One region of the Bradyrhizobium sp. 142 genome, then DNA from elsewhere that is predicted to be linked to it. Evidence: predicted binding sites of a transcription regulator. Region 1 holds the regulator's gene; each other region holds the start of a gene.
The links. The regulator HrcA, encoded in region 1, represses chaperone genes, less so after heat shock. The targets are predictions, from matches to a motif close to GTTAGCACTCNCNNNNNGNGAGTGCTAAC.
Positions count from the first base shown of each region.

Region 2: groES (co-chaperone GroES) is a predicted target of HrcA. The motif match lies at 2,114-2,142, and genes of this name have one in related genera.
Region 3: IVA82_RS47595 (co-chaperone GroES) is a predicted target of HrcA. The motif match lies at 2,058-2,086, and genes of this name have one in related genera.

Region 1 is NZ_JADPKQ010000414.1:34,513-38,841, reverse strand. Features, by position in the region: gene pncA (bifunctional nicotinamidase/pyrazinamidase) at 1-134, shown strand, start outside; gene grpE (nucleotide exchange factor GrpE) at 284-898, opposite strand; gene hrcA (heat-inducible transcriptional repressor HrcA) at 995-2,083, opposite strand; gene rph (ribonuclease PH) at 2,258-2,971, shown strand; gene rdgB (RdgB/HAM1 family non-canonical purine NTP pyrophosphatase) at 2,982-3,617, shown strand; gene hemW (radical SAM family heme chaperone HemW) at 3,604-4,329, shown strand, end outside.
Region 2 is NZ_JADPKQ010000364.1:15,744-20,072, reverse strand. Features, by position in the region: gene IVA82_RS33390 (2-aminoethylphosphonate--pyruvate transaminase) at 1-287, opposite strand, end outside; gene groES (co-chaperone GroES) at 2,186-2,500, shown strand; gene groL (chaperonin GroEL) at 2,586-4,235, shown strand.
Region 3 is NZ_JADPKQ010000537.1:25,135-29,463, forward strand. Features, by position in the region: gene groL (chaperonin GroEL) at 16-1,656, opposite strand; gene IVA82_RS47595 (co-chaperone GroES) at 1,701-2,015, opposite strand; gene IVA82_RS47600 (usg protein) at 2,402-2,689, shown strand; gene IVA82_RS47605 (cupin domain-containing protein) at 2,844-3,389, shown strand; gene IVA82_RS47610 (nucleoside transporter C-terminal domain-containing protein) at 3,600-4,329, opposite strand, start outside.

The DNA of each region.
Region 1 (4,329 bases):
GCTTCGAGGTCTATGTAGTGGAAGACGCCTGCCGCGGCATCGACACCCAGGGCTCGCTGGCGAAAGCCTGGGCCGACATGGCCAAGGCCGGGGTGAAGCGGATTCAGTCCGCGGATATCGCGGTGAGCGCGTAAGCGACGCGAAAACTGCCAGCCCCTCCTCCGTGAGGAGCCCGCTTCTTCGCGCGCGTCTCGAAGGATGGAGGCCCCCGCTGTTACATCTTGGCCTTCATGGTTCGAGACGCCGCGCAAAGGGCGCGGCTCCTCACCATGGGATCGAGGGCTCACGCCGCGCTGTTCGGCTCGTTGGTGTTGGCGGCGGGCGCGACCTTCGCGCCGCCCTTGGCGACACCGACCAATGCCGGGCGCAGCACGCGCTCGCCGATGGTGTAGCCGGCCTGCATGACCTGCACCACGGTGCCCGACGGCACCGACGCATCAGGCACTTCGAACATCGCCTGCTGGAAGTTCGGGTCGAACTTCTGGCCCGAGGGGTCGAACTTCTTCACGCCGTGCTTTTCCAGCGCGTTGAGCAGCGAGCGCTCGGTAAGTTCAACGCCCTCGATCAGCGAGATCAGGCCGGGATCGGCAGCGGCACGGGCCTCGGCCGGAACGGCATCCAGCGCGCGCTGAAGATTGTCGGCGATGTCGAGCACGTCACGGGCAAATCCGGTGATGCCGTAGAGGCGGGCGTCGGCGACTTCCTTGGTGGTGCGCTTGCGCAGGTTCTCCATCTCGGCCAGCGTCCGCAGCATGCGGTCGCGTGCCTCGGAGGCCTCCTTCTGCAACAGCTCGACCGAGCCGGGCTCGGGATCGTCGGGCATCACATAGGGCTTCGACACTACGGGCTCGCCGGTCGCTGCGGCCGTGTCTTCGGGTTGCCGGTCTCGATCGGTCATCAGCTCTCTTCTCAAAGGTCTAAGGGAGTTTTTCTTGCCCGGATATCGTGCTTCGGACGGCGAAAATCAAGCGCCCGTGATCGGCCCGGACCCCGGTCAGCCGCCCAAGAGGCGACTGATGATGCGGGCGGCGTAGTCCACGGTCGGGATCACACGGGCATAATTCAGCCGCGTCGGCCCGATCACGCCCAAAACGCCGACGATACGGCCCTCGGCATCCCGATAGGGCGAGATGATGGTGGAGGAGCCGGACAGCGAGAACAGCTTGTTCTCGGACCCGATGAAGATCCGTACACCCTCCGCGGTCTCCGCGCGGCCGAGCAGGTCGATGACGCCGCGCTTGGTCTCGAGGTCGTCGAACAGCAGGCGCACCCGCTCCAGATCCTCCAGCGCATGCAGGTCTTCGAGCAGATTGGCGTGGCCGCGGACGATGAGCTGGCGGTCCTCGTTTTCGCCGCCCGACCAGCTGGCGATGCCGGCCGAGATCACCTTCTGCGTCAGCAGATCAAGCTCGGTGCGCGCCTCTCCGAGCGCGGTCTCGAGTTCCAGCCGCGCCTCGGCCAGGGTCCGGCCCCGGATTCGTGCATTGAGGAAATTGCCGGCTTCCGTCAGCGCCGAGGATGGAACTCCGGGCGGCAGCGTCAGCACCCGGTTTTCGACCTGGCCGTCCTCGCCGACCAGGATCACCAATGCCTTTTCCGGTTCCAGGCGGACGAATTCGATGTGTTTCAGCCGCGCATTGGATTTCGGCGTCAGCACCACGGCGGCGGCCCGGGTCAGGCCGGAGAGCCGCGTCAACGCCTCCTCCAGCGCCGCTTCGACCGATTGCGCATGGCCCACCGAGGTCAATTGGCTCTGGATCGCCTGGCGTTCGGCGTCGTTGAGATCGCCGACCTGCATCAGGGCGTCGACGAAGAAACGCAGGCCGAGTTCCGTCGGGAGCCGGCCGGCAGAGGTATGCGGCGCGTAGATCAAGCCGAGTTGTTCCAAATCGGCCATGACATTGCGGACCGAGGCCGGCGATAGCGGCATGGCAATCAGGCGCGAGATATTGCGCGAGCCCACCGGCTCGCCGGTCGCGAGGTAACTTTCGACAATTTGACGAAAGATATCGCGGGATCGCTCGTTGAGCTGGGCGAGGCCTGCGCGCGGCGCGATCAGATGGATCGGATCGTGATGGGCCACAGACGGCAACTCCTCTCAGATGCTTGTAATTTGGCTCTCCGGCAGGTCCCTGACAAGCGTGGTTTTGCAGTTGGCTGGGGACCGAAAAGTCAGAACGTCCCCCTTGCCGCCTACCCTCACCCCCCCTACAAGCACCGCGAATAGCCCTTTCCCGAGAGTCTTGGAGGATCTCCCATGCGGCCAAGCCGCCGTGCGCCCGACGAATTGCGTCCCGTGACGCTTGAGCGCGGCGTGGTCAAATATGCGGAAGGCTCGTGCCTGGTGAAGTTCGGCGACACCCATGTGCTGGTCACCGCCACGCTGGAAGAGCGGCTGCCGCCGTGGCTGAAAGGCCAGGGCCGCGGCTGGGTCACTGCCGAATACGGCATGCTGCCGCGCGCCACGCTGGAACGCACCCGCCGCGAGGCCTCCACCGGAAAGCAGAGCGGCCGCACCGTGGAAATCCAGCGCCTGATCGGCCGCTCGCTTCGCACCATCGTCAATCTCGAAGCGCTCGGCGAACGCCAGATCACGGTCGATTGCGACGTGATCCAGGCCGACGGCGGCACGCGCACGGCATCGATCACCGGCGCCTGGGTCGCGCTCGCCGATTGCATCAACTGGATGAAGACGCGAAACATGATCAAGGCCAACGTGATGCGCGACAACGTCGCCGCGATCTCCTGCGGCATCTACGACGGCACGCCGGTGCTAGATCTCGACTATGCCGAGGATTCGGAAGCCCAGACCGACGCCAATTTCGTCATGACCGGCGACGGCCGCATCATCGAGGTCCAGGGCACCGCGGAGCGTGAGCCGTTCACGCAGGACGAGTTCCTGGCGCTGATGGCGCTGGCCCAGAAGGGCATTGCGCGTCTGGTGGACTTGCAGAAACTGGCCGTGGCGTAGTCAATAGGCCATGCACCGCCGAATCACAGGCCGACTCGTGATCGCGACCCACAATCCCGGCAAGCTCGCCGAGATGAAGGAGTTGCTCGCGCCCTACGGCATCGAGGCGGTGTCGGCCGGCGAGCTTGGCTTGGGCGAGCCGGAAGAGACCGGTAGCGATTTCCGCAGCAACGCCGCGATCAAGGCGACTGCAGCAGCGCAGGCGACCAAGCTTCCCGCCTTCGCCGATGATTCCGGCATCGTGGTCGACGCGCTCGACGGCGCGCCCGGCATCCACAGCGCGCGCTGGGCCGGCCCGACCAAGGATTTCACCGCGGCGATGACGCGGATCGAACGCCTGTTGCAGGAGCGCGGTGCGACCACACCCGACCGCCGAAGTGCGCACTTCGTCTCCGCGCTGTGCGTCGCCTGGCCCGACGATCACCTCGAACAGGTCGAGGCGCGCGTCGACGGCACCCTGGTGTGGCCGCCGCGCGGCACCGCCGGCTTCGGCTACGATCCGATGTTCCTGCCCGACGGCCACACCCGTACCTTCGGTGAGATGACCAGCATCGAGAAGCACGGCCTGCCGCCGCTCGGCCTTGGCCTGTCGCACCGCGCCCGCGCCTTCGTGAAACTGGCGGAGATCTGCCTTGAGCCGCGCTAAGGAAGCCTTCGGCGTCTACGTGCACTGGCCCTTCTGCCTGTCGAAGTGCCCCTATTGCGATTTCAACAGCCATGTCCGCCACGTCGCGATCGACGAGGCGCGCTTTGCGAGCGCCTTCGCCCGCGAAATCGCGACGACGGCCGAGCGCGCGCCTGGCCGCGAAGTCACGTCGATCTTCCTCGGCGGCGGTACGCCGTCGCTGATGCAGCCCGCAACCGTCGGTGCGGTGCTCAATGCCATCGGCAAGCATTGGCCTGTCGCTGATGACGTCGAAGTGACGCTGGAGGCGAACCCGACCAGCGTCGAAGCCACGCGCTTTGCCGGCTATCGCGCAGCCGGCGTCAACCGCGTCTCGCTCGGCGTGCAGGCGCTCGACGATGCTTCGCTGAAAGCGCTCGGCCGTTTGCACAGCGCGCGTGAGGCGCTGGATGCGGTCGCGATCGCGCGCCGCTCGTTCGACCGCTATTCGTTCGATCTGATCTATGCCCGTCCCGAGCAGACCCCGGCGATGTGGGCCGACGAACTGCGTCTCGCGATCAGCGAAGCGGCCGAGCATCTGTCGCTCTATCAGCTCACTATCGAAGAAGGCACGCCGTTCTTCGGCCTGCACCAGGCCGGCAAATTGAAGACGCCGGACGAGGCGGTCGCGCGCGCCCTCTACGACGTGACGCAGGAGACCTGCGATAAGCTCGGGCTGCCCGCCTACGAGATT
Region 2 (4,329 bases), on a different contig from region 1:
TTGAGAATGCGCTCGCCATAGATGCCGTTTATGCAAACAAGCGGCCGGTCGGTTTGGGTGACAAATGAAGAGAGAGCAGCTTCCATTCCAAAGGAGCCGCCACCCTGGATAGGAACGACCGAATAGCCTTCCGCATTGCCCGACACATTGAGCATCAGCTGCCTCATGCGAGCGGTCACTTCCTTGAACTCGCAATCGCGCGATGCGAGGTCGAGCTGCATCTGGGCCTTCACTGCCGACGATAACGACATTGGCCCAGGCGTCAGCAAAGCACGCTGTCTTGTCACACCACCCCCGTTTAGTTGTCTCGTCACACGATCTCATGTAGTGCCCATCGCAGTTCGACAGAGTCACACGATGTGTTTCGCGTGACGACGACCGAAACCCCAGTGAACGACACCTTTGACCCTAGTCGACAAATTCAGAACGATGTGCGTAAAGCCCGCAGCTCTCCCGGTACCGCACCACGTTGCCGATCGCACTTGCCGCGAAGCATCAGCTTCCTTCTGGCATTGAGATGCAGGTTTGAGGGCCACCATCTCGCGTCGCTAACAGGCAAGTCAGCCACTCTGCTTACGTGTGAGCGGCGTGCTACGATCCGACGGTGAGCCAAGCGCATCTGTCGCACGCGCGCTATGACCCAGACACAGCGAGCTTCACGACAGTCGTTGATGACCGGGCTCGCCTTGCGTGAGCCTAGGATTTGGGACATTCGCACTCTATGTCACTCGTTCGGACGGCTTCGGATGCCGAAGCCTGTCACCGCCTATTTCGATACCTTACATCTTGACGTAAGGTGCGATTCAAGCCCTCAGATAGCTTATCGTGTGAAACTTTTCGGACAACGCGGCTGTGTCGCATGTAATCCGAGGCGCCACAGTATGTGCACGATGTCCAAGATGAATCCCATCAAGCTCCAAAGCTAAAGACGCGCCCAAAGCACAAGTCAGGCAAATGACCGCTATGAGTTCTTGAAAGAGAGCGCTTGTCGTGACCGCAGGTATAAGAGCCCGCCCGATTGCGTCGTTAGGGCCGCATTATCATGTCCACTTCACGCCGACCAAGTCCGCAGACCAGACGGCTCTGCCACAAGGCCTGGCGGATCTGGGGCGAACTTAGATTCACCTGAGTAGTTTCGGAGTCCGTATCCCTCCGGCGGCGCCCGGCGACGGCCATCTTGTGTAGTTTGAGAGGCGGCCGAGGATTTGATCTTAAGTCTAGCTTTGAGGTCACGTGGCGAAAGGGCACCGAACGTCGGTGGCGATGGAGTTGCGACGAGAAGGTTCGTCATGTCGGGGAGACCTTGCAGGCTGACGAGACGGTCTGCGGCCTCACGCGCCGGTACGGGGTGTTCACAGCCTGCTGTTCACCAGGCGTCGACAAGCGCGCCAGGAGCGACCGGGCGGAGATTCCGTGCCAGCTCTTGTTCCTGTCGAGATCACACCTACGCTGGCTCCGGTATTGATCAGCACGCCGCCACCGGCGTCTTCACAGCTCGCCCTTCGCTTCAGGATTTAGTTGAACGCCTTGGCCAGGTCATGGTCGCGGGACAGTTTGGCGAGCTGTTCGCGCATATAGACCTGTCGCGATGCGGGCAGAGGCCCTTTCGCGCAAACGGGGGACATCGGCGCGCTCGCTGTCTGGAGCACGGGCGATCCGTCCAGCAGCGACTTCGGCGCGCAAAGGTGATCTGAGGTGCCGAACGATCTGAGCAGTTCCTGCGCTAGCTCTCGCAGCCAGCGTTGCCTCGCCTCGAGTTGCTGAGTATCGGATCATCGATCAAGCGGAGCGATACCCCAATTCGCGACCTCTGCGTTAGGTTCTAAACGCATCCCAATCTTAGAACGAAGTCAGCCGACGATTCGCATTTGAACCGGCACCAGATCGGCGGGCCTTTACCAGCTCGAATTTAGGGCAGAGGAATTGAACTGTTAGGCGACATTAGGTCTAGAGACAGAGCCGTACGACTCACTCAGAAGAAGGTCGGGTGCTCGGCGACGAGCTCGAGAACGTGATCTGGGGCAGCCCCCACAGAGATCCCGCGCGCCCAGCCGTTTTTCCTACTACAAACACTTGTTCCCCAAAAAATCGGTCCTATTTCAGCTGCGCCTGCGTTGGCACTCGCAGGCCGCGATTGCTAGCAATCGGGAAATCATCAACTGGTGTAAATGCTTAGGAGATCTGCATGGAATTCCGTCCGCTTCACGACCGCGTCGTGGTTAAGCGCATCGACGCAGAAGAAAAGACCGCTGGCGGCATCATCATTCCGGACACTGCTAAGGAAAAGCCTTCGCAAGGTGAAGTCATCGCCGTCGGCCCCGGCGGCCGCGATGAGAGCGGCAAGTTGATCCCGATCGACGTGCTGGTCGGCGACCGCGTCCTGTTCGGCAAGTGGTCAGGCACCGAGGTCAAGATCGACGGCCAGGAGCTGTTGATCATGAAAGAGAGCGACATCCTGGGCGTTCTCACCGACGTGTCCGCCAAGAAGAAGGCCGCCTAAACCATCGCTCGCACCGCTCATCCTGAGGAGCGCCTGCTGGGCGTCGCCAAGGGTGAGACCAAGTAAAACATTCAGGAAAACCCACATGTCAGCTAAAGAAGTCAAATTCGGCGTCGATGCACGCGACAAGATGCTGCGCGGCGTCGATATCCTCGCCAACGCGGTCAAGGTGACGCTCGGCCCCAAGGGCCGCAACGTCGTGCTCGACAAGTCGTTCGGCGCTCCCCGCATCACCAAGGACGGCGTCACCGTCGCCAAGGAGATCGAGCTCGAGGACAAGTTCGAGAATATGGGTGCGCAGATGGTGCGCGAAGTCGCCTCCAAGTCCGCCGATGCGGCCGGCGACGGCACCACCACCGCAACCGTGCTGGCGGCTGCGATCGTTCGTGAAGGCGCCAAATCGGTTGCCGCCGGCATGAACCCGATGGACCTGAAGCGTGGTATCGACCTGGCCGTGGAAGCCGTAGTCGCCGACCTCGTCAAGAACTCCAAGAAGGTCACTTCGAACGACGAGATCGCCCAGGTCGGCACCATCTCGGCCAACGGCGACGCCGAAATTGGCAAGTTCCTCGCCGACGCCATGAAGAAGGTCGGCAACGAGGGTGTCATCACCGTCGAGGAAGCCAAGTCGCTCGAGACCGAGCTCGACGTCGTCGAGGGCATGCAGTTCGATCGCGGCTACATCTCGCCCTACTTCGTCACCAACGCCGACAAGATGCGCGTTGAGATGGACGACACCTACATCCTCATCAACGAGAAGAAACTCTCCTCGCTGAACGAGCTGCTGCCGCTGCTCGAGGCCGTGGTGCAGACCGGCAAGCCGCTGATCATCGTCGCCGAGGACGTCGAGGGCGAAGCCCTCGCGACCCTCGTCGTCAACCGCCTGCGCGGTGGTCTGAAGGTCGCGGCCGTCAAGGCTCCGGGCTTTGGCGATCGCCGCAAGGCCATGCTGCAAGACATCGCGATCCTGACCGGCGGCCAGGCGATCTCGGAAGATCTCGGCATCAAGCTCGAGAACGTCACGCTCAACATGCTCGGTCGCGCCAAGAAGGTGATGATCGACAAGGAGAACACCACGATCGTCAACGGCGCCGGCAAGAAGGCCGACATCGAGGCGCGCGTGGCCCAGATCAAGGCGCAGATCGAGGAGACCACCTCGGACTACGACCGTGAGAAGCTCCAGGAGCGTCTCGCCAAGCTCGCTGGCGGCGTCGCGGTGATCCGCGTCGGCGGCGCGACCGAGGTCGAGGTGAAGGAGCGCAAGGATCGCGTTGATGACGCGATGCATGCGACCCGCGCCGCGGTCGAGGAAGGCATCGTCCCGGGCGGCGGCGTCGCCCTGCTCCGTGCCTCCGAGCAGCTCAAGGGTCTGCGCACCAAGAACGACGACCAGAAGACCGGCGTCGAGATCGTGCGCAAGGCGCTCTCCGCGCCCGCTCGCCAGATCGCGATCAACGCCGGTGAAGACGGCTCGGTGATCGTCGGCAAGATCCTGGACAAGGAGCAATACGCCTACGGCTTCGACTCGCAGACGGGCGAGTATGGCAACCTGGTCAGCAAGGGCATCATCGACCCGACCAAGGTGGTCCGCACCGCGATTCAGAACGCTGCCTCCGTGGCGGCCCTGCTGATCACTACCGAGGCCATGGTCGCCGAGCTGCCGAAGAAGAACACCGGCGCGCCCGCGATGCCTCCGGGCGGCGGCATGGGCGGCATGGGCGGCATGGACTTCTGATCCAACTCTCTCTAAAATGCGATCCCCGGCAGAAAAATGCCGGGGTCATTTTTTGCTCGCGACTTTTTCAGTTCGTTGTTCTGATCTCGCGCTA
Region 3 (4,329 bases), on a different contig from region 1:
CCTGAACGGCTGGACTTAGAAGTCCATGCCGCCCATGCCGCCGCCCGGGGGCATCGCGGGGCCGGAGCCGCCCTTCTTGGGCAGCTCGGCGACCATGGCTTCCGTGGTGATCAAGAGCGCTGCAACCGAGGCTGCGTTCTGGATCGCGGTACGGACCACCTTGGTCGGGTCGATGATGCCCTTCTTGACGAGGTCGCCATATTCGCCGGTCTGGGAGTCGAAGCCGTAAGCGTAGGCCTTGTTCTCCAGGATCTTGCCGACGATGACGGAGCCGTCCTCACCGGCGTTGATCGCGATCTGGCGGGCCGGCGAGGAGAGTGCCTTGCGCACGATCTCGACGCCGGTCTTCTGGTCGTCGTTCTTGGTGCGCAGGCCCTTGAGCTGCTCGGAAGCACGGAGCAGGGCGACGCCGCCGCCCGGGACGATGCCTTCCTCGACAGCCGCGCGGGTCGCATGCATCGCGTCATCAACGCGATCCTTGCGCTCCTTCACCTCGACCTCGGTCGCGCCGCCGACGCGGATCACCGCGACGCCGCCAGCGAGCTTGGCGAGACGCTCCTGGAGCTTCTCACGGTCGTAGTCCGAGGTGGTCTCCTCGATCTGCGCCTTGATCTGCGACACGCGCGCCTCGATGTCGGCCTTCTTGCCGGCGCCGTTGACGATCGTGGTGTTCTCCTTGTCGATCATCACCTTCTTGGCGCGACCGAGCATGTTGAGCGTGACGTTCTCGAGCTTGATGCCGAGATCTTCCGAGATCGCCTGGCCGCCGGTCAGGATCGCGATGTCCTGCAGCATGGCCTTGCGGCGATCGCCGAAGCCCGGAGCCTTGACGGCCGCGACCTTCAGGCCGCCGCGCAGGCGGTTGACGACGAGGGTGGCGAGGGCTTCGCCTTCGACGTCCTCGGCGACGATAATCAGCGGCTTGCCGGTCTGCACCACGGCCTCGAGCAGCGGCAGCAGCTCGTTCAGCGAGGAGAGCTTCTTCTCGTTGATGAGGATGTAGGCATCGTCCATCTCAACGCGCATCTTGTCGGCGTTGGTGACGAAGTAGGGCGAGATGTAGCCGCGGTCGAACTGCATGCCCTCGACGACGTCGAGCTCGGTCTCGAGCGACTTGGCTTCCTCGACGGTGATGACACCCTCGTTGCCGACCTTCTTCATGGCGTCGGAGAGGAACTTGCCGATCTCGGCGTCGCCGTTGGCCGAGATGGTGCCGACCTGGGCGATCTCGTCGTTCGAAGTGACCTTCTTCGAGTTCTTCTGAAGGTCCGCAACCACAGCTTCGACCGCGAGGTCGATGCCGCGCTTGAGGTCCATCGGGTTCATGCCGGCGGCAACCGACTTGGCGCCTTCACGAACGATCGCAGCCGCCAGAACGGTGGCGGTGGTGGTGCCGTCGCCGGCCGCGTCAGCGGACTTGGAGGCGACTTCGCGCACCATCTGGGCGCCCATGTTCTCGAACTTGTCCTCGAGCTCGATCTCCTTGGCGACGGTGACGCCGTCCTTGGTGATGCGGGGTGCGCCGAACGACTTGTCGAGCACGACGTTGCGGCCCTTGGGGCCCAGCGTCACCTTGACCGCGTTGGCGAGGATGTCGACGCCGCGCAGCATGCGGTCGCGTGCGTCGACGGAGAATTTGACTTCTTTAGCTGCCATCTGGATTTTTCCTTAGGTGTTGATCTGGGTGGGAGAGGGGGCTGTTAGGCCGCCTTCTTCTTGGACTCGCTGACCTCGAGAACGCCCATGACGTCGCTCTCCTTCATGATCAGCAGGTCCTGGCCGTCGATCTTGACTTCGGTGCCGGACCACTTGCCGAACAGCACGCGGTCGCCGACCTTCAGGTCGATCGGGATCAGCTTGCCGGCCTCGTCGCGGCCGCCGGGGCCGACGGCGATGACTTCGCCCTGGGACGGCTTTTCCTTGGCAGTGTCGGGAATGATGATGCCGCCAGCGGTCTTCTCTTCTGCGTCGATGCGCTTGACCACGACGCGGTCGTGAAGCGGACGGAATTTCATGCAGTCCTCCTAAGCTATTGCTTGGGTTGATGATTTCAGATTGTTAGCAGTCGAACCCCGCGAGTGCTAGTGGGGTGCAGCTGAAATAGGCCAGGATTTTTGCGGGGGCAAGGGCTTCTAGCAGAAAAATCAGCACTCGGAAGCGCCGCCTGCCAGAATTCTTTACCATCGTTAACCGGACTTGGCCCGTCCTTGGGGTCCGTACTAGCACGGAGCCGCATCTGCTGCTAACGCATTGAATTTCAACAACTTGTTAAACTTTTGGGCTTGAGATGGATTATCAGTTTGCGTCACATTTCTCTCATGTGAGCGCATCTCCACCGGGTGGCTCGTAAGCAGCGTACCGGAAAGCCACCCTTGAATGCGCTCCTGTAAAGGAGGTTGGCATGGGCTTGCGGAGTGGGGCCGTTTCCGACGATTTCCGGAAACAGGTGCTGGGTTATGGACTGACGACGGCGCAAATTCTCTATCGGATGCCGGATCATCCATCGCTGCTTCAGACTTACGTCTGGCAGAACTACGACATGTTTCCGAAATTTCCGGCGCTGAAGGATTTTTTGGCGTTCTGGCAGCAAGAGCTCGACGGTCCGCTCCATTCGGTCACGGTGGCGCATTCCAAGCTGATCAAGCCCGCGGAGCTGCGCTCGGTGGACGGCGTGTTCAGGCTGCATTGACGGCGAGGTTCTGTAGGGTGGGTTAGCGAAGCGTAACCCACCACTGTTTCTCTCCGCGGACGCGAAAGAGGTGGGTTACGCCTTCGGCTAACCCACCTCTACCAAACTCGTTTCTGTGCTAGCCTCTCCGCATAACAACAACGGGAGGCGGCCCATGTCCAAGAAGGCAAAATCGGCCAAGAAGGCAAAATCGCGCAGCGCGGCACAGGCCGCAGTGAAGAAGCGGAGTGGCACCAAGGCCGCGGCGCGATCATCGGCACGCAAAGCGGTGAAGGCAAAGGCTCGCGGCGTCTCACCGAAGAAAACCGCGCGGCGCAAGCAGCGCATCGCGATCAGCCATCACCGCGAGGAAGACTTCAAGGCCGACGGCCTGCGCACGTACGCCAAATATCGCGACCTCGGCATTGCCGACGCGACCCACGGCCTCGCGCGGGCGCATGTGATCCGGCTGCAGGGCCCGTGCAATCCGGCGGAAGTCTCAAAGCTGCACTTCCATGCCGTCGATTTCCAGATGGTCTACGTGCTCAAGGGATGGGTGAAGACCTACATGGACGGGCAGGGCGAGACACTGATGAAAGAAGGCAGCGCCTGGACCCAGCCGCCGAAGATCAAGCACATGATCCTGGATTATTCGGACGATGTCGAACTGCTGGAGGTGATTTTGCCGGCGGAGTTCAAGACGGTGGAGTTAACGGCGTAAGGGCAAGACTCTCTCCGTCGTCATTGCGAGGAGCCCTTAGCGACGAAGCAATCCAGACTGCTTCTGCAGATGCATTTTTGGATTGCTCCGCTTCGCTCGCAATGACGAGTTACTTGTAGCCCGGATGGAGCGCAGCGAAATCCGGGAGAGTGCGTCCGTTGCAGGCGGTCTTCCCGGATTTGCGCTTCGCTCCATCCGGGCTACTGGTGCCTACGCCAACACCCCCACGATCGCCCCCATCAAACACGTCGTCAGCGTGCCCGACACGATCGACTTCAGCCCGAGCGCGTTGATTTCCTCGCGCCGTTCCGGCGCCATCACCCCTAAGCCGCCGATCATGATGCCGAGGCTGGCGAAATTGGCGAAGCCGCACATCGCATAGAGCATGATCAGCCGCGAGCGCGCATCGAGCGCGTCCGGTCCGAGTTTCGACAGGTCGACATAGGCGATCAGTTCGTTGAGCACGGTCTTGGTGCCCATCAGGCTGCCCGCCGTCACCGCCTGATCCCAGGGCAAACCCATCAGCCAGCACACCGGCGCCATCACGAGGCCAAGCAGACGCTGCAATGAGATCGCAGTGCCACCGATATTCGGCAGCAGGCCGAGGACGGCGTTGACGAGATAGACCAGCGCCACCAGCACCAGCAGCATGGCGACGATGTTGATCAGCAGCTCGATTCCTGAGCTGGTCCCTTTCACGATCGCATCCATCGTGCTGGAGACGTTCATTTCGGGATCTTCCAACGCGCCGCCGGTACGCTTGTCTGAAGTTTCCGGCACCATGATCAGGCTGACGAGAATTGCGGCCGGCGCGCCCAGCACCGAGGCGATGACGAAATGCGCGGCAGCATCTGGAATCAGGGGCGCCAGCAGCGTCGCATAGAGCACCAGCACCGTGCCGGCGATGCCGGCCATGCCGCCGGTCATCACCAGGAACAGC